One region of the Agromyces sp. GXQ0307 genome, then DNA from elsewhere that is predicted to be linked to it. Evidence: predicted binding sites of a transcription regulator. Region 1 holds the regulator's gene; the other holds the start of a gene.

The links. The regulator LexA, encoded in region 1, represses DNA repair genes until DNA is damaged. The targets are predictions, from matches to a motif close to TCGAACANNTGTTCGA.
Region 2: a site for LexA is predicted at 2,955-2,970, ahead of ACIQH8_RS17405 (LexA family protein). Genes of this name have one in related genera too.

What each region holds. Positions count from the first base shown of each region.
Region 1 covers NZ_JBIZVY010000001.1:30,054-40,614, forward strand. The annotation lists gene ACIQH8_RS00135 (SseB family protein) at 1-442, opposite strand, end outside; gene priA (bifunctional 1-(5-phosphoribosyl)-5-((5-phosphoribosylamino)methylideneamino)imidazole-4-carboxamide isomerase/phosphoribosylanthranilate isomerase PriA) at 426-1,172, opposite strand; gene hisH (imidazole glycerol phosphate synthase subunit HisH) at 1,285-1,923, opposite strand; gene hisB (imidazoleglycerol-phosphate dehydratase HisB) at 1,920-2,534, opposite strand; gene ACIQH8_RS00155 (histidinol-phosphate transaminase) at 2,579-3,673, opposite strand; gene ACIQH8_RS00160 (Fic family protein) at 3,670-4,938, opposite strand; gene ACIQH8_RS00165 (RNA-binding S4 domain-containing protein) at 5,039-5,266, opposite strand; gene ACIQH8_RS00170 (LysM peptidoglycan-binding domain-containing protein) at 5,382-5,717, opposite strand; gene lexA (transcriptional repressor LexA) at 6,031-6,708, shown strand; gene metE (5-methyltetrahydropteroyltriglutamate--homocysteine S-methyltransferase) at 6,809-9,148, opposite strand; gene ACIQH8_RS00185 (methylenetetrahydrofolate reductase) at 9,145-10,179, opposite strand; gene hflX (GTPase HflX) at 10,418-10,561, opposite strand, start outside.
Region 2 covers NZ_JBIZVY010000006.1:24,084-34,644, forward strand. The annotation lists gene ACIQH8_RS17385 (plasmid mobilization protein) at 1-94, shown strand, start outside; gene ACIQH8_RS17390 (relaxase/mobilization nuclease domain-containing protein) at 91-1,671, shown strand; gene ACIQH8_RS17395 (hypothetical protein) at 1,685-2,464, shown strand; gene ACIQH8_RS17400 (hypothetical protein) at 2,511-2,648, opposite strand; gene ACIQH8_RS17405 (LexA family protein) at 2,989-3,423, shown strand; gene ACIQH8_RS17410 (Y-family DNA polymerase) at 3,455-4,705, shown strand; gene ACIQH8_RS17415 (hypothetical protein) at 4,717-4,926, shown strand; gene ACIQH8_RS17420 (SOS response-associated peptidase) at 4,964-5,677, shown strand; gene ACIQH8_RS17425 (hypothetical protein) at 5,674-6,936, shown strand; gene ACIQH8_RS17430 (GIY-YIG nuclease family protein) at 6,933-7,370, shown strand; gene ACIQH8_RS17435 (SAM-dependent DNA methyltransferase) at 7,759-8,409, shown strand; gene ACIQH8_RS17440 (DEAD/DEAH box helicase) at 8,402-10,561, shown strand, end outside.

The DNA of each region.
Region 1 (10,561 bases):
CCGGATCGAGCACGACCAACTCGGTGCCGTCGTCGGCGGCCGCCAGCGCGACCCGCACGCCGTCGCCGGGCACCGGCCGTGCGACCGGGTTCCACCGGTTCATCGCCTCGACGGACCCGAAGACGGGCAGTACGCGACGGCCATCGGGTCCCTCGACGGTCACGATCGACAGCTCTTGGCTCTTGTCGACGGCGTGGCCGTGCGCGCCGACCTCGGTGCCGCCGTCGCCGAGCTCGGCGAGGAGCGGAATCAGCAGCCGCGACGGACCGAACGCCGCGACGACGTCGGCCTGGCCGCCGTCACCGGAGCGGAAGCGCTCGAGCGCGACACCGAGCGCCTCCGGCATGCGGCCGTCATCCGCGGCGTGCGGGTTCGACTGGAAGGACCGCCCCGCCCACGGGCGACCGGCGGAGTCCGCCGCGGGGTCAGTGGGATGCGACATCCAGCGCCTCGGGCAGCGTGAACGCGCCCGCGTACAGGGCCTTGCCGATGATCGTGCCCTCGAGGCCGAGCGGAACGAGCTGGCGCAGCGCGGCGATGTCGTCGAGGCTCGAGACGCCGCCCGACGCGATGACGGGGCGGCGCGTGCGCTCCATGATCTGCCGCAGCAGGTCGACGTTCGGCCCCTGCAGGGTGCCGTCCTTCGTGACATCCGTCACGACGTACCGGGCGGCGCCGGCGTCCTCGAGGCGGTCCATGACCTGCCAGAGGTCGCCGCCGTCCTTGGTCCAGCCCCGGGCAGCGAGCGTCGTTCCCCGCACGTCGAGGCCGATGGCGATCGCCTCCCCGTACTGCGCGATGACGGAGGCCGCCCATTCCGGATTCTCGAGCGCCGCGGTGCCGAGGTTGATGCGCTTCGCGCCGATCTCGAGCGCGTTCTCGAGCGACCGGTCGTCGCGGATGCCGCCGGAGAGCTCGACGTTCACCCCGCGGACCTGTCGGATGACCTTCTTGAGGATCCCCGCGTTGGAGCCGCGCCCGAAGGCGGCGTCGAGGTCGACGAGGTGGATCCACTCGGCACCCTGGTCGGCCCAGTCGGCGGCGGCGTCGACGGGGTCGCCGTAGTTCGTCTCGGTGCCGGCCTCGCCCTGCGTCAGGCGGACCGCCTTGCCTCCCGCCACGTCGACTGCCGGAAGCAGCACCAGACGGGGGGTCTTGCTGAACTCACTCATCACTGTCCTCGAATCGGATGCCGCGGAAGCGCGGCCTCGGCACAGTCACAGCATCCTAGTCCGCACTGGAAGGCCGTGACGCATCGAAGGTCTTGCGGGGTCGTGCCCGGCGTCAGCCGAGCGAGCCGATCCAGTTCGCGAGCAGTCGGATGCCGGCATCCGACGACTTCTCCGGGTGGAACTGGGTCGCCGACAGCGGGCCGTTCTCGACGGCGGCGAGGAAGCGGCCGCCGTGCTCGGACCACGTGAGCCTCGGCTGCGGGAACGGCGGGATGACGTCGAGGTGCCACGCCTGCGCCGCGTACGAGTGGACGAAGTAGAACCGCTCGTCCTCGAGGCCGTCGAACAGCACCGAGCCCTCGTCGGGCTGCACGGTGTTCCAGCCCATGTGCGGCAGCACATCACTCGGCAACTCGGTGACGACGCCCGGCCATTCGCCGAGGCCCTCGGTGTCGACGCCGCGCTCGACGCCGTGCTCGAACATGACCTGCATCCCGACGCAGATGCCGAGGACGGGCCGGCCGCCGGCGAGCCGCCGATCGATGAGCTCGTCGCCGCGAACCGAGCGCAGCCCGTCCATGACGGCCGCGAACGCGCCGACGCCCGGCACGACGAGGCCGTCGGCTTCCATGATCGTTCGGCGGTCGGCCGTGAGTTCGACCTCGGCGCCCGCACGTTCGAGCGCCTTCACGGCCGAGTGCACGTTGCCGGAGCCGTAGTCGAGGACGGCGACGCGACGCGTGGCGGTCACAGGGCGCCCTTGGTCGACGGGATGCCGCGCACGAGCGGGTCGAGCGCCTTCGCCTGCCGGAACGCACGCGCGAAGGCCTTGAACTCGGCCTCGGCGATGTGGTGCGGGTCTCGCCCCCCGAGCACGTTCACGTGCACGGTCAGCCCGGCGTTGAACGTGATGGCCTCGAACACGTGCCGGACCATCGAGCCCGTGAAGTGCCCGCCGATCAGGTGGAACTCGAACCCGGCCGGCTCGCCTCCGTGCACGAGGTAGGGCCGCCCCGAGATGTCGACGACGGCCTGCGCGAGCGCATCGTCGAGCGGTACGAGCGCGTCGCCGTAGCGCGAGATGCCGCGCTTGTCGCCGAGCGCCTGCCGGATCGCCTGGCCGAGCACGATGCCCACGTCTTCGACGGTGTGGTGCACGTCGATCTCGATGTCGCCCTTCGCCCGGACGGTGAGGTCGGTGAGCGAGTGCTTAGCGAACGCGGTCAGCACGTGGTCGTAGAACGGCACGCTCGTTTCGATGTCGCTCGTGCCGGTGCCGTCGAGGTCGATCGACAGGTCGATGCTCGACTCGCTGGTCTCGCGCTGCACGCGCGCGGTGCGCGCGGGGCGGTCGGTGCTCATGGGGTCATCCTATTCGGGGAGGTCGGTGAGGATTCCGGGCTGGATCAGGCGTTCGACGCGGCGGATGGCGCGAACGAGGCCATGGCCTCGAGGAACGCGGTCGTCTCGGCCTCCGTGCCGGCCGTGACGCGCAGGCAACCGGGCAGGCCGATCTCGCGGATCAGGATGCCGCGCTCGAGCAGCGCCTCGAACACCGCGTGCGGGTCGTCGACGCCGCCGAAGAGCACGAAGTTCGCGCCGCTGCGGTACGGCCGGAAGCCGAGTGCGGCGAGCTCGCGCGTGATCCGCTCGCGCTGCGCGCGGATCTCGCCCACCATCGCGAGCATCTCGTCGGAGTGCGCGAGGGCGCCGAGCGCCGCCGCCTGCGTGAGGGCGGAGAGGTGATACGGGAGGCGGACGAGGCGCAGGGCGTCGATCACCGCCGGGTCGGCGGCGAGGTAGCCCACCCGGGCACCGGCGAAGGCGAAGGCCTTGCTCATGGTCCGCGACACCAGCAGCCGCGGACGACCCGCGAGGAGCGTCAGCGCGCTCGGCGTTCCGGGATCGGCGAACTCCTGGTAGGCCTCGTCGACGACGACCACGCCGCGGGCGGCGTCGGCCACCGCGGCGATCGTCTCGAGCGACAGTGGCGTGCCCGTCGGGTTGTTCGGCGAGCAGAGCAGCACGATGTCGGGATCGTGGCGCTCGATCGCGGCGACCGCGGTCTCGGGCGAGAGCTCGAAGTCGGCGTCGCGTTCCGCGGCGATCCACCCGGTGCCGGTGCCCGAGGAGAGCAGGCTGTACATGGAGTAGGTCGGACCGAAGCCGAGCGCCGTGCGGCCGGGGCCGCCGAACGCCTGCAGCACGTGCTGCAGCACTTCGTTCGAGCCGTTGGCCGCCCAGAGCTGCTCCGGGGTGAGGCCGTGCCGGAGGTACTCGGCGAGCGCGGTGCGGAGCTGCGTGAACTCGCGGTCCGGGTACCGGTTCAGGCCGATGATGGCGGCGGCGACCCGCGCGACGATGTCGTGCGCGACGTCCTCGGGGATCGGATGCGTGTTCTCGTTGACGTTGAGCGCGACCGGCACGTGCTTCTGCGGGGCACCGTACGGGGACTTGCCGCGGAGGTCGTCGCGGATGGGCAGGTCGTCGAGACTCGTCACCGATCAATGCTATCCGCGGCGACATCCGTGTTTCGGCGGTCACCGGCGACGCGGTTGCTGCGCTCGGTCAGGCTGATCAGCGCCAGGTGCCGGTCGGCCGTCCAGCAGATCAGCTTCCCCTTCTGGTTCTTCGTGCGACCGAGGATTCCCGCACCGGCGAGCTGGGTGAGCGCGCGATGGGCGGCGGCCGTCGACACCTCGTGCCGGGCAGCCACCGTCTCAATGGTCAGGACCGGCTCGGCGGCCAGCGCGCTCAGGATCTTCAGCACCACGGCATCGCTTCGCGGAATCGCGGGCGTGATGCCCTGGTCGGCGCGGAAGCGGGCCAGGTTCTCGCGCACCTCATCGTCGAGCGCTGCGATGTCGGCAGCGAGCCTGACCGCGTTGCCCGCGGCCAGCTCTGCGGCCTCTGCGAAGCTGATGACCCACTCGTCCAGGCGCGATGGGATCTCCCGGTACGCGCTGAGCCCTGCGATGTAGCGATCCGTGTCGCCGGCGAACACCGTGCTGATGGGGATGAGCGTGTTCCGGAGTGCGTCGGCGCGACGAAGCACGGTGTGGATCAAGGCCCTGCCCGTGCGCCCGTTGCCGTCGACGAACGGGTGGATCGTCTCGAACTGCGCGTGCGCGATCGCCGCGCGCACGACGGGGTTCCCCGAGGTCGCCGTGACGAAGCCCGCGAGGTCGTCGACGAGTCGGCGCACCTCGGTCTCGGGCGGCGGAACGAAGTCCGCGCGGAGCGGACTCCATCCCGGGCCGCCGACCCAGTTCTGCTCCGTCCGAAGGCCGGGCTCGAGCCTGGGCTCGATGAGGTGCTGCAATCGCTCGATATCCGCCGTCGTGACGTCGGGGGCGAGCTCCCGGTCGCCCAGTTCGGCGATCGCCTCTTCTGTCGCGCGCACGTTCGCGACCACGTCGAGCGCCACGCGTGTGCTGAGTCCGCTGCCTGCGCCATAGTCGAGAAGCTCGGCGATGGCGAGCTTCTTCGGGCTGATGCTGTTCCCCTCGATCCACGACGAGGAGATGCTCTCGGAACGGATCAGCAGATGGTTCAGGTACCCGCCTCGGTCGCCGATGCGCTCATCGGCGCGAGCGAGCACGGCCAGCGCATCCTCCGCGGCCTGCTGCGCATCACGGCTGATCGCCGGCAGCTCCGTGCCGAGCTCATCAGGGACGTACGCCCGGTACCGGCCCGGAGCGCGGTCCTTCCGGCAGAGGTGCGCGGTGTCCTCCGGGTTCCAGAGCAGATCGACGTAGTGAGCCATGAGGTGTCTCCTGACGTGGATCGCAGAAACCGTATATTTACTTTATCGCACCTAACGTAAATCTGAGTTGCACGGTGTCACCTTCCGCGCGGAGAACCCATCACGGGCAGACCCGAACGGTTCTTCCATCGAAGCTGACCACGTCGCCGAGCTGCAGCTGCCGACCGCGTCGGCGATCGATTTCACCGTTCACGGCCACATGGCCGTTGAGGATCGCCTCCTTCACGTCACCGCCGGAGTCGAGGAGCCCTGCGAACTTCATGAACTGCCCGAGGCGGATGACGTCCCCACCGATCGGGACGTCGTCGATCGGAGCCGGTTTCGTCATCCCCGAATGCTAGTCCGCCGCCAGTCGGTCACGCTGGGCGACGCGGACGACACCGCAGCGCTCGGCGAATCGGCACCGCCGCCTCCAGGGAGGTCGCCCGCTTGCAGGGCCCTACTCAGCCCGCGGGGAGCACGAGCCGCTGGCCCGGCTGGACCACGGCGTCGTCGAGGCCGTTGAGGCGCATGATCTCGTAGATCACGTCGCGCGGATCGGCCGACGGGGCGATCGACTCGGCGATGGCCCACAGCGTGTCGCCGGCGCCGACCTCGATCGTCTCGAACGCGACCGCGGCTCGCCCGTCGTCGATGCCGGCGACGGCGCCGCCCGATGAGAGCACCCCGATGAGCACGCCGACAGCGAGGGGAAGCGCGGCGATGCCGGTGAGGACGATGCGACCCCGTCTCGTGAGCCTGAGGCGCGTGCGCGCCGTCGACGAATCGAACGCGGGCATCGTCTGCGCCGCAATCGCGGGCCCCATCACCACTGCACTCATTCCGCACCTCCCGAGGCTCCAGCCCCGCATCCGGCCCTCGGCCGGGAGGGCCGGATGCGAAGCTGTGTTCCGAATATATCTTCGAACTTTCGGCGCTGCAAGAACCCGATGGTGGGATTTCGGGCCCGATATCCGCGACACACTCGAACGGATGTTTGTCGCGCAAGCGCGAGGCGGATACAGTTTCGAATGTCCGACGACAGTCGAACACCGACCACCGACATCCGGGCCGACGCGGTCCCGACGAGAGGCGAGGCACGTGAGCATCGACATCGACCAGGCACGCGGCGCGAGCGGCCGGTCGCGTCGGCGCAAGACGCTGAGCCCGAAGCAGCTCGCGATCCTCGAGGCGATCCGTGCTTCGGTCGCCGATCGCGGCTACCCGCCGAGCATGCGCGAGATCGGCGACGCTGTCGGCCTCTCCTCGCTCTCGAGCGTCACCCACCAGCTCAACCAGCTCGAGCTCGCCGGCTACCTGCGACGCGACCCGAACCGCCCCCGCGCGCTCGAGATCCTCATCGACCTTCCGGGCACCGAGAACCGCTCGCCCTCGGCCGAGCCGGCACCGGTGGGCGACGCTGCCATGGTGCCGATGGTCGGGCGCATCGCGGCGGGCGTGCCGATCACCGCCGAGCAGCAGGTCGAAGAGGTCTTCCCGCTCCCCCGCCAGCTCGTCGGCAAGGGCGAGCTGTTCATCCTCAAGGTCGTCGGCGACTCCATGATCGACGCGGCCATCTGCGACGGCGACTGGGTCGTCGTCCGCTCGCAGAAGACGGCCGAGAACGGCGAGATCGTCGCTGCGATGCTCGACGGCGAGGCGACGGTCAAGGTCTTCCGCCAGCGCGACGGACACACCTGGCTGCTCCCCCGCAACTCGGCGTTCGAGCCGATCCTCGGCGACGAGTCCGAGGTGCTCGGCAAGGTCGTCGCGGTGCTCCGCACCGTCTGACGGACGGCCCGGCGCTCAGCGCCCCGCGGCGACCGAAGCCGCAGACGACGAGGGCGGATGCCGCGGGCTCACCCCGCGGCATCCGCCCTCGTTCTTCGCATCAGGCGGTCGCGACCGCGACCCCCTCGCGCACCGAGCGCGTCGCCTCGACGATGTTCGCGAGCGAGGCGACCGTCTCGTCGTAGCCGCGGGTCTTCAGGCCGCAGTCGGGGTTCACCCAGAGCCGGCCGGCGGGCACGCCGTCGACCGCGCGCTCGAGGAGCGAGCGCACCTCCTCGACGCTGGGCACGCGCGGCGAGTGGATGTCGTAGACGCCCGGGCCGACGCCGTGGTCGAAGCCGCTCGCGGCGAGGTCGCCGACGACCTCCATGCGGCTGCGCGCCGCCTCGATCGAGGTCACGTCGGCGTCGAGTTCGCGGATGGCGTCGATGACGACTCCGAACTCCGAGTAGCAGAGGTGCGTGTGCACCTGCGTGGCCGGTGCGGCCCCGCCCGTGGCGAGGCGGAACGATCCGACCGACCACTCGAGGTACGCCGGCTGGTCGGCGCGCTTCAACGGCAGCAGCTCCCGGAGGGCCGGCTCGTCGACCTGGATGATGCGGATGCCCGCAGCCTCGAGGTCGCCGATCTCGTCGCGGAGCGCGAGCGCGACCTGCCGCGCGGTGTCGCCGAGCGGCTGGTCGTCGCGCACGAACGACCACGCGAGGATCGTGACGGGCCCGGTGAGCATGCCCTTCACGGGCTTCTCCGAGAGCGACTGGGCGTATTCCGACCACTCGACCGTCATCGGCGCGGGCCGCGACACGTCGCCCCAGAGGATCGACGGACGCGTGCAGCGCGAGCCGTACGACTGCACCCAGCCGTGCTGCGTGACCGCGAACCCGTCGAGCAGCTCGGCGAAGTACTGCACCATGTCGTTTCGCTCGGGCTCGCCGTGCACGAGCACGTCGAGGCCGAGGTCCTCCTGCAGGCGGATGACGCGACCGATCTCCTCGCGCATGAGCTCGCGGTACGCGGCATCCGTCAGCTCGCCCTTCACGAGGCGTGCGCGAGCGCGCCGGATGTCCGCGGTCTGCGGGAACGAGCCGATCGTCGTCGTCGGCAGCGCGGGCAGTGCGAGGTCCTCCTGCGCGGCGACCCGGTCGTCGTAGGCGGCGCGCGCGAACGCGCTCGCGTCGAGCGCGGCGAGGCGGTCGCGCACCGCGGGCACGCGCACGCCGGGCGCCGCCTCACGGTCGGCGAGGGCCGCGGATGCCGCGTCGAGCTCGGTCGCGATCGCGTCGCGCCCGTCGGCGAGGCCGCGCGCGAGCGTCGCGACCTGCGCGACCTTCTGGTCGGCGAACGCGAGCCAGCTCACGAGCCGCGGGTCGAGTGCGGTCTCCTCCGTCACGTCGTGCGGAACGTGCAGGAGCGAGGTCGAGGTGGACACCGCGACGTCGCCCGACAGCGAGCGGAGCGCTTCGGCGTGCGCGAACGCGCGCTCGAGGTCGCCGCGCCAGATGTTGTGGCCGTCGACGACGCCGGCGACGAGCGTCTTCGCGGCGAGGGCCTCCTCCGTCACCGGGTCGAGCCCTGCGGGCAGCACGCCGCGGACGAGGTCGAGCCCGATCGCCTCGACGGGCGTCGCCGCGAGCGCCGGCAGGGCGTCGGCCAGGTCGCCGTAGGGCGCGGCGACGAAGATCGCCGGGCGTGCGTCGGAGGCACCGATCGCGTCGTAGGCGACCGCGACGGCCTCGAGCACGCGATCGCGCGGCTCGTCGAGGCTCTCGCTCACAAGGCCCGGTTCGTCGAGCTGCACCCACTCGGCGCCGGCCTCGGCGAGCTCGGCGAGGAGGGTGCGGTAGACCGGGACGAGGTCGACGAGGCGATCGAGCGGGCGGAAGCCCTCGGGTGCGCCATCCGCCGCCTTCGACAGCAGCAGGAAGGTGACCGGGCCGACGAGCACCGGACGCGTCACGAAGCCGGCCTCGCGCGCCTCGCGCACCTGCGCGACGAGCGCGTCGGCGTGCGCGGCGAACGCGGTGTCGGGGCCGATCTCGGGGACGAGGTAGTGGTAGTTCGAGTCGAACCACTTCGTCATCTCGAGCGGCGCATCGGCGCCCTCGCCGCGGGCGACGGTGAAGGTGCCCGCGAGGTCGAGCCGGCCGTCGGTGCCCCGCAGCCGCTCGAACCGGGTCGGGATCGCCCCGACCGCGATCGCGGCGTCGAGCACCTGGTCGTAGTACGAGAAGCTCTCGGGGATCGCCGAGTCGGTGCGGCCGAGGCCGAGCTCGGCGAGCCGCTCGCGCGTCGCGGCGCGGAGGCTGGCCGCGGTGCGCTCGAGCTCGTCGGCGTCGATCCGGCCGGCCCAGAACGCCTCGACGGCGTGCTTGAGCTCGCGGCGGCGCCCGATGCGCGGGTAGCCGAGGATCGTTCCGGTGGGAAAGGCGGGTGCGGTCATCGTTCTCTCGTGTTCCTCTCGGTGCCCGCGTGGGCGGGGGCGGTGGCGAGGCCGAGCCGGTCCAGGACGGCGAGGACGGCCTCGTGGCGGTTGAAGGTGTACAGGTGGAGGCCCGGGGCGTCGCCCGCGAGGACGGCGCCGGCGAGGTTCGCGGCGTGGTCGACGCCGAGCTCGAACTGCGCCTCGGCGTCGGGCTCGATCTCCAGGTCGATCGCGAGCTCGGCGGGAGCCGGCACCCCGGTGAGCTGCTCGAGCCGCGCGAGTCGCGCGGGGGTGGTGACGGGCATGATCCCCGGCAGGATCGGGATCGTCACCCCGCCCGCCCGGGCACGCTGCACGAACGACAGGTAGTCGTCGGCGTGCCAGAACAGCTGCGTGATCGCGAGGTTCGCGCCGGCGACTTCCTTCGCGAGCAGCACGTCGACGTCCTGGTTGGATCCCCGCGAACGCGGGTGCCCGCTGGGGAACGCCGCGACGGCGACACGCTCCGGCCGGGGACGCTCGCCGATGGCCGTGACGCCCGGCATGCCCGGGATGCGCGACTGCCCGAACGGCTCGCGCTCCTCCTGCACCCGGTGGATGAGCTGCACGAGCTCGGCGGCGCTGTGCAGGTCGCCGATCGCGTCCTCCGCGTCGACCGCACCCGCCGGCGGGTCGCCGCGGAGCGCCAGGAAGCTCGTGACGCCCGCATCGAGGAACTCGCGGACGAGTCGGTTCGCCTCGGCATGACTCGACCCGACGCAGGTGAGATGGGCCATCGGCTCGACGTTCGTGTGCTCGAGCATGTACCGGAGCACGGTCAGCGAGCGGTCCCGACTCGACCCGCCCGCACCGAACGTCACGGAGATGAACGCAGGATCGACCTCGGCGAGGCGGTCGATGGTACGTCCGAGCGCGATCGCCGCGGCATCCGTTCGCGGCGGGAACAGCTCGAACGAGATCGGCACGCGCGGCCGGGCGGCGTCGCCGTCGGGCTCGGTTCCGGTCATGTCGCTCCAGGTGGCGAGCAGTTCCGGGGTGGTCGAGTGCACGGCACGCCGCGCCCGACCGGCCGGAACGGCAGGTGGGTCTCGCGGGCGGGTGCCGGGCTCGGCGGTCGCTCCAGGCGGGCGGCATCCGGCCGCTCGCCACGATCAGGTGCGACGATACGCCCGGGTGACCGGATCCGCTCGCGGTGTTACGACGCGTGACCGGTGTGACGGCGAGTGACGTCGGCGGCGCGCCATCCGCACTGGCTGACCGATGTCGGCAGCACGCGACGAGCGGATGCTACGCCAGCGCCGAGGCGCGGAACTCCTCGAGCTGCGAGGCCTGCTCGGGCGAGGCGAGCGCGCGGATGCGCGTGCCGTCCTCCACGTACTCGGTCGAGAGCACGCGACCGGTCTCGTGCAGCACGGAGATGACGTCGCCGCG
Region 2 (10,561 bases), on a different contig from region 1:
GACGTTCCCGACTGAAGCGGCAGCCGTCGTCGACGAGTACCGCGCACTCGTTCCCGAGATCCAGGCCGTCGTGCGGAGGCTCGCCGACTCATGATGCCGAACGTCACGCGAGGCGACCGCTTCGGCGGTCTGCTGACGTACCTCGCAGGTGAAGGTCGTGCCAACGAGCACACCGAACCTCACCTTGTGAACGGCGACGCGGCGACGTTCACGATGTACGGCGACGGCGAGCTCGACCGTGCAACGTCGCTCGCGATCGCCGCCGACCTCGACGAGCCGCGTACCGCGTTCGGCGTCGAAGTGAACGGCGGCCACGTCTGGCATTGCTCGCTCGCGATCAAGGCCGAGGACGGTCAGCTGAGCGACGAGCAGTGGGCTGCGATCGCTCAAGACTTCGTGGATGAGATGGGCTTCACCGCGACCAGCGGCAAAGCGGACTGCCGATGGGTCGCAGTGCGACATGGCCTCTCGAAGGCCGGCAACGATCACATCCACATCGCCGTCAACCTCGTGCGCGAGGACGGCACGAAGGCGTCGATTCACAACGACTACTCGCGTGCTCAGAAGGTGGCCGGCGAGCTCGAGAAGCGGCACGGCCTGACGGTGCTGCAGTCGCGCGGCGCCGGCATCGGAGAGCGCGGCGAGAAGCCCGCCGAGCGCGCCACGGCCGAGCGCATGGGCGCTGCCGAAGTCGCATCCGTTCGACTCGAACGCGCCGTCCGTGCGGCCGCTGGCGCGTCGCTCGACGAGGGCGAGTTCGTGCGCCGGCTCCATCAGGGCGGCTTCATCGTCCGGCCGCGTTTCGCGAACGGACGCGAGGACGTGGTGACCGGCTACAGCGTCGCGCTGCGACCCCAGCCGGGCGTCCCCATCGTCTGGTACGGCGGCGGCCGACTCGCACGTGACCTCACCCTCACGCGACTGCGCGAGGGATGGCCCGACAACGTGACGAGCTCGCAGCACGCCGTCGACGAGTGGCGCGCAACATGGCGCAACCCGATGAAGTACACGGCCCAACACCCGGGCCGCGAGACGCAGGCTCCGACGCCGGATGTGTGGCACGAGCACACGCAGCAGGTCATCGCTCTACGTGACCAGTTGCGCAGGATCCCGGTCGACGATCGCGCGACGTGGGCGATCGTTGCGAAGGAGACGAGCGCCGCGTTCGCCGCATGGTCGGAGCGCCTCGAGCCGACGCCGGGCCCGCTCGCTGATGCCTCGCGTGCACTCGCTCGAGGTGCGCAGATCCGCGCCCACCAGGTGCGGCCGCGACCGTCCGGCATGGCGTCCGCCGCCGGCGCCGCCACGCTGTTCGCGATGGCCGCGAAGGGTGGCCAGGGAACCGCCGCCGAGGCGCTGATGTTCCGGCAGATCATGAAGACCGCGCAGGCACTCCACGGCATGTACCAGGCGTCTGCCGACTCGCTCGAGGCGGCACGGATCCGTGACGCGCTCGGCGCGAAGCTCGACGCCGTGCGCGAGCGGATGCCGCAGCTGCAGGGCGCGTCGACGGGCGCACCGGTTGACGCGCGGGCGGCCGAGGCGGCGCGCATCGCACAGGCCGGTCAGACGCCCATGCGGGCGCCCGGCTCACCGGTCCGTCAGCCGCTCGATCCGCAGCGGCCGACCACCAACGTCACGCCGACCGAACGCGGCGGACACGAGAGATAGAAGGGGGGCCGTCATGAGCGACAGCGACGGCATCGAAGAGGCGTTTGAGGGCGCGCTGCGAACCTCGCTCGCGGTCGCCGGCCGACTGGGGGAGCAGCTGGCACGGATGCGTGAAGAAGCACTCCGCCGTGCCGAGGCTCGCAGCCTGCAGGAGGCCCGCGAGCTGCAGGGCAGGTTCGACGCCGAGCGCGCCGCGGCGCGTGCCGAGCTCGCGCCCGTGCACGAAGCCAGCTGGTGGGATCGTGCCGGCACGGAGAACATCGCCCGCGCCTACGAGACGGCCACCACCTGGTCGAAACACGACGACGACGCACGCCGTGCGAACGAGCGAATCCGCGAAGAGGTTCGGGCCCGCTACGGCGTCGACGTCGACCGCACTGGCGCCGACCCGGCCGCCGTGCGCGAGGCCCTGGCCCGCGTCGATGCCGACCGGAACCTTGCCGACGCCGAGCGCTCCCGCGCCGACGAAGAGCGCGCCGAAGCGGCACGTCTGCTCGAGCACGCCGATCGTGTCGACGCGGCCGCCGACCGCGACCAGGACGCCACGGCAACACCAGTCGATGCACGCGAGGGCGCCGAGGTCGAGTGGGACTCGGCCGAGCGTCGCGACGCGCACGCCGCAACGCTCGACGGCAAGGCCAACGCCGAGGCCATCAACGCCTGGCGACAGGCTGACTCCGACAACGCGAAGCACCCCCGCGAAGCGGTGCGCCGCGCCGGCGGGAAGAGCCCGAAGGCACGCAAGTCCCGGCCCGGCGGCGACCGCGAGATGCAGCGCGGCCGCGGCCGGTAGCACTGGCATCGAAGCGGTGAGGGGGTGGCGATCGCCGCCCCCTCTGTCATGTGCCGAACCAGCTGAGCAGCTCCGGCACGAAGTCGGTGACGATGAACCAGGTGATGGTCGCCGACCCTGCGATGACGCGCACGAAACGAGCGCGGAGATCGCGTCGACGTCGACGAAGCTCACGCCTGGTCATCGCCGACGAGCGTGACCTGCGGTGAAGGGAGCGCCGACGTCGACGCGGTGCATCGTCAGACATGGCCGGGCCCTCCCTTCCTTTGCTTCCCATGGGCTGTAATACGCCGCTGAAATCGGGCATGCCCATCGCAGGAAGTTCTGCGAGGGTCGGACTCGCCCGCCTACCTACAAGGGGTGGGTGCGGCGGGGCGAAGTCGCCAAAGTTCGTACGGAAGGAGAGAGGGCCAGGGCTGCCGGCTGTGCTCAAGAATGCACGGCCAGCGCGAGATCAAGTTCGCGGGCGGGGAAGGGGCGTGCCTACAATTCGAACATCAGTTCGAATGTTGGCAGGGGGTCCCATGCTCGCTGTCCTGGCGCCGGTCAGCGTCGTCGACGTGCCGCGACTGCTCGCTCACGCGGCGCCCGTCGCCGTGTCGGCGGGTTTTCCGTCGCCGGCGCAGGACTACTACGGCGGCCCGGTCGATCTGAATGAGCACCTGATCAAGGATCCGGTGAGCACGTTCATCGTGCGGGTGTCCGGAGACTCGATGATCGGCGCGGGGATCTACGACGGCGACGAGATCCTGGTCGACCGCTCGATCGACCCGCGCCCGGGACACGTTGTCGTCGCTGTCGTCGACGCCGAGCTCACACTGAAGCGCCTCGCATCCCGAGGTGGCCAATTGCGGCTTTGCTCGGAGAATCCGGACTACCCCGACATCGAGATTGCCGAGGGGTCCGAGGCGTCGATATGGGGCGTCGTTACCGCGAACATCCACCACCAGCATGTCTAGGCGAGGGCCGCGACGTATCGCGCTCGTTGACGTGAACAGCTTCTACGTCAGCTGCGAGCGGGTCTTCAACCCGCGACTCGTCGGCCTGCCCGGTGTCGTGCTCAGCAACAACGACGGATGCGTCGTCGCGAGGTCCGACGAGGCGAAGCAGCTCGGGATCGAGATGGGAACCCCGTGGTTCCAACTCGCCGCCCAGGCGCCGCACTGGGGCCTCTGGCATCGCTCGAGCAACTACGAGCTCTACGGCGACCTGTCGGCGCGCGTGATGCGGCTGCTTGCCAGGTACAGCGCATGGCAGGAGGTCTACTCGATTGACGAGAGTTTCATCGGGCTCGCAGGCGACGTCGACGAACTCACCGAGCTCGGCCGCCGGATCCGTGCCGAGGTGCGGCAGGCCATCGGCCTGCCGGTGTGCGTCGGCATCGCCTCGAGCAAGACGCTCGCCAAGGTCGCGAACAAGGGCGCGAAGAAGCACAAGCACCTCGGGGGAGTGGTGCACTGGGACGTCTACCCCGACGAGCAGAAGACGAGGATCCTCGACTCGCTCGAGGTCGACGAGCTCTGGGGCGTCGCCGGCCGCACCAAGAAGCGGCTCGCCGAGCTCGACGTGCACACCGCCCGCGAGCTCCGCGACTCCGACCCCAAGCTCATCCGCAAGAAGTTCAGCGTCGTGCTTCAGCGCACCGTCTACGAGCTGCGCGGCACACCGTGCATCCCGTTCGAGTCGGAACGGGCCGCGAAGGACCAGCTGATCTACTCGCGCATGTTCGGCCAGCCGGTTAAGACAGCCTCCGAGATGCGCCAGGCCCTCTCGATCTATGCCCAGCAGGCGAGCCGCCGGCTCCGGAAGCAGGGTTCGGTCGCGAAGCAGCTGCAGGTATTCGCCGCGACGAGCATGCACAACCCCCGCCCCTACGTGTCGCACCACCGATCGGTGCGACTGCCGGTGCCGGCAGACGACCCGATCACGCTGACCAAGGCGGCGATCGCCGCGCTCGAGCACGAGCTCGTCGACGGCGCCTGGTACGTGCGCGCCGGCATCGTGCTCATCGACCTCACCCCGAAGGCCAGTCACGCAATGCTCGACCCGTTCGTGCCCGCGTTCGAGCAGCGCAACCTCGGGCAGCTGCTCGACCAGGTGAACCGGAAGCAGGGCAAGGGCATCATCGGTGTCGGCATGGCCGGCCTGAAAGGCGGGCCAGTGTGGAAGATGCGCCGCGAGCAGTTGTCGCCCCGTTACACGACGCACTGGAACGAACTCGCGATCGCCAAAGCGGTCTAAGGTACGGCGAGATGACTGAGTATCCAGCGATGGCGACGTGGCGGCCCGGCGTGCACGTCCCGCACCAGAGAGTCGACGAAGCACTCGACCTGCTGCAGCGGTTCGACTACGACCGTGCCGCCGGGATCATCACGGCCGCCGAGTGGCCGGCTCGCGCCGAAGAGCTCGCGGCCGAGCTCGCGGCGGTGCTGCGCCACACCACCCGAGCCCCGCGCCCATAGACCGAGCGGCGTCGGCGCCGCGGGATAGCCTCGCAGCATGTGCGGTCGGTTCACACTCAATGAGAGGCCCGCGGATCTCGCGGCCGCAGTCGGGGCGCTCGAGGGTGACTTTTCCAGCTGGCGGCCGTCGTACAACATCCCGCCCACCGCGACGATCCCCGTGCTCGTGGAAGCGAAGCTCCCCGAGTCGGAGGCGTTCGGCCGCCGCCTCGAGCCGGCACGGTGGGGACTGGTGCCCGCCTGGAGCAAGGAGCTCAAGTTGAAGTTCCCGACCTTCAACGCCCGCTCCGAGGGCATCGCCGAGAAGAACACCTGGCGCGGGCCGCTCAGATCTCACCGCGCGATCGTACCGATGGACGGCTGGTACGAGTGGACGGGGGAGAAGGGCGCCAAGGTGCCGCACTTCATCCACCACCCGGACGGCGAAACGCTCGGCGTCGCTGGCCTTTACTCGTGGTGGCTCGACCGCTCGAAGCCCGCCGACGACGAGACGAGGTGGACACTGACCGCGACCATCCTCACCTCCGATGCCGTCGACGAGCTCGTGGGCATACACGACCGTTCCCCGGTGCCGCTTCCGCGCGAGCTGTGGGACTGGTGGCTTGACCCGTCGCTCGTGGGCGACCAGGCGATGGTCGACGAGGCCGTGAAGGCTGCGTTGCCGCTGGCCGAGCAGCTCGAGGTCTACTCTGTGCGGCCGTTCAAGGTCGGACAGGACGGGCCCGCCCTCATCGATCCGGCCGACGTATGAGCGAGAGCACGGCCCAGTCAGGGCCCCTCGTCTACCCGCGACCCGAGCTTCGCCTTGCCGACCGGATCGAACTCCGAACGCCTGGACGTCGGGTGCCGAAGTTTGATCCCGATCGGATCGACGGATGCGGCCGGCCGGAGATGAATCGCTTGCAGAGGTCGTTCTACGTGCGCGAGTTCCAGCCGGCGTTCCTCGCAGGCGAACCGGTCGACGTGGAGGGGCAGCGAGGCTACGCGCTTGTGATGCTCCATGACCTCGTCGACGGCCGCGCCGAGGACCCCGAGGCGATGCAGGAGGTTCGCCGCCTGGCGACGACATACCGAGAAGCCGATTCCATCCCGAATGCCAGGGCAGTGTTCGCTGACACGTACTACGCGGTTGGAGATTTCGCCGGGGGTTTCCGGTCGCAGGGGTACGCCGTGGGGCTCCAGGAGTACCTCGCCCTCACCGAGCACCTCGTCCACCCTCGCGTGTCAGCGATGAGCATTCCCCGGTGGGGTTCCAGCTACATGACGAAGAAGAGCTACGGCAACTACTTCGACGTGCTGGTGACCCTCCAGCAGATCCTCGACGACTTCCACGACGCCAACGGCATCAGCATCATCGAGGACTTCTGGTTGCGAATCACTGCAGATATGCCGATCGAGGACGTCGCTAGGTCGATCGAGCACGAGCTGGTCGACTGGATCGATGGTGCAGCTGTACGTCATCGGCTGACAGAGCATCGCGAAACCGAAAACCGCGGCTTCCACCCATTGGTCTTCCGTGGCTTCCCCGGGCTCGAGCGGCGAGTCGAATGGCCGGCGCCCGTGCCACGCTCCGGCCCGTGGCTTGGCTTGGTGTACGCCAAGCTGCGAATGCTGTCCCGCGCAGCCGAGAACGCGTACCGGGACGGTGTCGGCGTGCCGAGGGTTGGCGAAGGGCTCGTCTCCGAGATGACGCTGCTCCAGGAGATACGGAGCGCATTCCCGGACGAACAGATCGTGCACCAGTCCCGTCCGGGTTGGCTCGCGCCTCAGAGCCTCGACATCCATATCCCGAACCGGGACGTGGCGATCGAGTACCAAGGCATCCAACACACACGCCCGATCGAGCGCTTCGGCGGTGAGGCCGCATTCGCCGTCCAGCAGGAACGCGACGCCCGTAAGCGCGCAGCCTGCAATGCAGCCGGATGCACTCTCATCGAAGTGCACCCCGGATACGACCTCGATGAGGTGGTCGCGACCGTGCGGGCCGCTATCGAGAAGGCCGGCGCATGAGCACGAGCACGGCCGCGCTCTCGGCCGAGTGGCAAGTACTCCTGGCCGTCCCCACCGTCACCGTCGGCTCCCTCGCTCGAGCAGACGTGCCGATCGAACCGGGCGTCTATCTCTGGCGGCGCGACGGCGAGGTGCGCTACATCGGCGCGGCGTCGTCGCTGCGTCGACGAGTGTGGGCCAAGCTCCTCGGCCGAGGCGTCAGCCTCGGCGCATCATCGCTGCGCCGGAACGTATGCGAGCTCCTGCACGGGATCCCGACGACCGTCACGGGCGGGAAGAGCCGCCAGAAGGTGACGCCCGCGCAGGCGGCCGCGATCCGCGACTGGCTGAACGGCTGCACGATCGCCTGGACCGTCTGCAGTTCTGCCGCCGACGCCGCGGCGCTCGAGGGGCGGCTGCTCGACGAGTACCGGCCGCCGCTCAACCGGAAGTAGCCGCGGCAGAGGCTCCCAGCTGCGCAGCTGCGGCTCGGTCGTGAACCACGGCTCGCAGAACTCGATCGGCAGCTTCAGCACCTCACCCATGCGGGCACGCTACGCCGATCGACCGAGGAGCACTGGCGGCGATCCACAGGCGTAGCGTGTGCCCATGGCGATCCCGTTCGCGGTGTCGCCGGCGGGCGACACGGAGGTCAAACCACCGCGGGCAACGAACCTGTCGGCCCGTACCGCTAGCGTCTAATCCGAAGCTTCGGCTTGCAGAAATCGGAGTGCATGTGTCGCCATCACCAGATGACCGGTCCGCCGACTTGCTCGACAAGTCGGCCGACGACCCCGCCGCGACGGCTTCCATTGCTCGTCTTCGGTGGCATGCGGGGCACCAGTGACGGTGACAGAGACGATTGTTGAGAAGCAGGTGGTGAAGTCGCGGCACCGTGTGAAGACCTACGGCGAGGTCTTCACACCGCGTCACATGGTCGACCGAATGCTCGACTTGGTCCGCGAGGAACTGGAGACCGGCCCCGACTTCGTCGACAAGACCTTCCTCGAGCCCGCGGCCGGCGACGGCAACTTCCTTGTGGCGATCCTGCGACGCAAGCTCCACGCGATCGAGAAGCGATACCCCGCCGAGGAGTGGCCGCAGGAGTCGCTGTTCGCGTTGGCATCGATCTACGGCGTCGAGCTCCTGGACGACAACCACCAGGACGCGAAGGCGATCATGCTCGCCGAGTTCCTGGGCTTCCATCAGGCCGATGGCACTCCAGTCGGCCCGGACACCGACTTGCACCAGGCGGCAGAGTTTCTCATCGACACGAACATCGTCCGCGGCAACACCCTGACAGGCCAGACTCCCGAGGGTCAGGACATCCAGTTCTCGTGGTGGAACCGGATCACCGGCGCCCCCGGCATGGTGCAGCGCAAGCCGTTCACGCTCGCCTCGCTACGCGACGACGGCTTCGACTTCACTGTCTATGACAGCTATCAGGTGTGCCGGATCGACAAGGTCCACGAGGAAGTGAGGGCCGATGTCTAGTCCGAAGATCAGCACCTTCCGCGAGATCACCCCGCTGATCTACTCCTGGAAGACCCCGGACGTCCCCAAGTACGACGGCTGGGAGAAGATTGGCTACACGGAGCAGGAGAGCGCCGACGCCCGCATCGCCCAACAGGCGTCCCAGCTTTCCGTCGAGAAGCAGAAGGTGTGGTCCCGGCGGGCTCTGTTCACGTCGGAAGCCGGCGGGCGCTTCACGGACAAGGACTTCCACGCCTACCTCAAGCAGCAGGGCGTGGAGCGTGAGACCCAGCCGAAGCGCACGGAGTGGCACCACTTCGCCCCTGCGCCCAAGACGTCGCTGGACTACCTCAACGACTTCGCCGGCCAGGACTTCCGCGACCTGCCGAGCAGCGGCGGTGAGGACGACTACAGCCTGCGCACTGAGCAACAGGAGGCCGTCGACCAGGCTGTGGCCGCCTTCGAGGCAGGCAAGAACGAAGTTCTCTGGAACGCCAAGCCGCGGTTCGGCAAGACGCTGACCACCTACGACCTGATGCGGACCCTGGACGTCCGTCGCGTTCTGATCGTCACCAACCGCCCTGCGATCGCGAACTCGTGGTTCGACGACTTCACGCGCTTCATCGGCCACCAGACGACGTTTCGCTTCGTCTCGCAGTCCCCCTCGCTCGCCGGCCGGGCAATGTCGCGCGAGCAGTGGGTCGCCTTCTCGCTCAACCATCTGGACGAGGACCCGCGCATCGTGGAGTTCCTCTCGCTGCAGGACCTGAAGGGCTCGCGGTACTTCGGCGGTTCGTACGACAAGCTCAATCACATCGCTCAGTCCGACTGGGATCTGCTCGTCATCGACGAGGCTCACGAGGGCATCGACACCATCAAGACTGACGTCGCATTCGACAAGATCAAGCGCACCCGGACGCTGCACCTGTCGGGTACGCCGTTCAAGGCCCTGGCCAACGGCAAGTTCGATCTCGACCAGATCTTCAACTGGACCTACGAGGATGAGCAGACAGCCCGGCAAACCTGGCATGACAACGGCCAGGAGAACCCGTACGCGGCGCTGCCGACGCTCAACCTGCTGACCTACCAGATCTCGCGAATGATCACGGAGCGTCTGGCCGAGGGCGTCGCCATCGACGAGGACGAGGCGAACATCGACTACACGTTCGACCTCAACGAGTTCTTCGCGACCAAGGACAACGGGTTCTTCGAGCACGAGGCCGAGGTCATCAAGTTCCTCGACTGCATGGCGACCAACGAGAAGTACCCGTTCTCGACCCCCGAGCTGCGCGACGAGATCCGCCACTCCTTCTGGCTGCTGAACCGCGTCGCCTCCGCGAAGGCCCTGGAGAAGCTCCTCAACAAGCACGACGTCTTCAAGGACTACAAGGTCATCCTCGCCGCCGGCGACGGAAAGACCGACGACGACACCGACGCGGTGGCTGTTGGCAAGTCGCTCGATAAGGTGCGCACGGCCATCGCGGAAGCCGAGAGGAAGCCGGATGGCAAGACCATCACCTTGTCGGTCGGGCAGCTGACCACGGGCGTCACAGTGCCCGAGTGGACCGCCGTCATTATGCTCTCGAACCTGTCGTCGCCGGCGCAGTACATGCAGGCGGCGTTCCGTGCACAGAACCCTTGCACCTACGAACGATCCGGGCACGTGTACCAGAAGCAGAACGCGTACATCTTTGACTTCGCACCCGAGCGCACGCTGACGATCTTCGATGTCTTCGCCAACAACCTGAGCCCGAACCCGTCAGACGACCAGCGGGTGCGGCAGGAGAACATCCGCACGCTGCTGAACTTCTTCCCGGTGCTGGGCGAGGACGCCGAGGGTCGGATGATCGAGCTCGACGCCTCCCAGGTCCTTACGTTCCCGCAGGTATTCAAGGCCCGCGAGGTCGTGCGCCGCGGGTTCCTGTCGAACCTGCTGTTCGTGAACGTCGCCGGCATCTTCCGGTACTCCGAACACGTCAAGGAGATCCTGGACAAGCTGCCGACCGCGAAGCAGGGCAAGGTCACCAACGGGCAGCCCATCGAGATCCCGCAGCCGCCGCCCGTCACCGACCCGGACGGAAAGGTCCAGGTCGACGTGGAGACCGTCATCAACCCCAAGGTCGCCGAGCTCGGCAAGCCCGTCTACAGCATCGAGGACATCCCGACGCCCGAG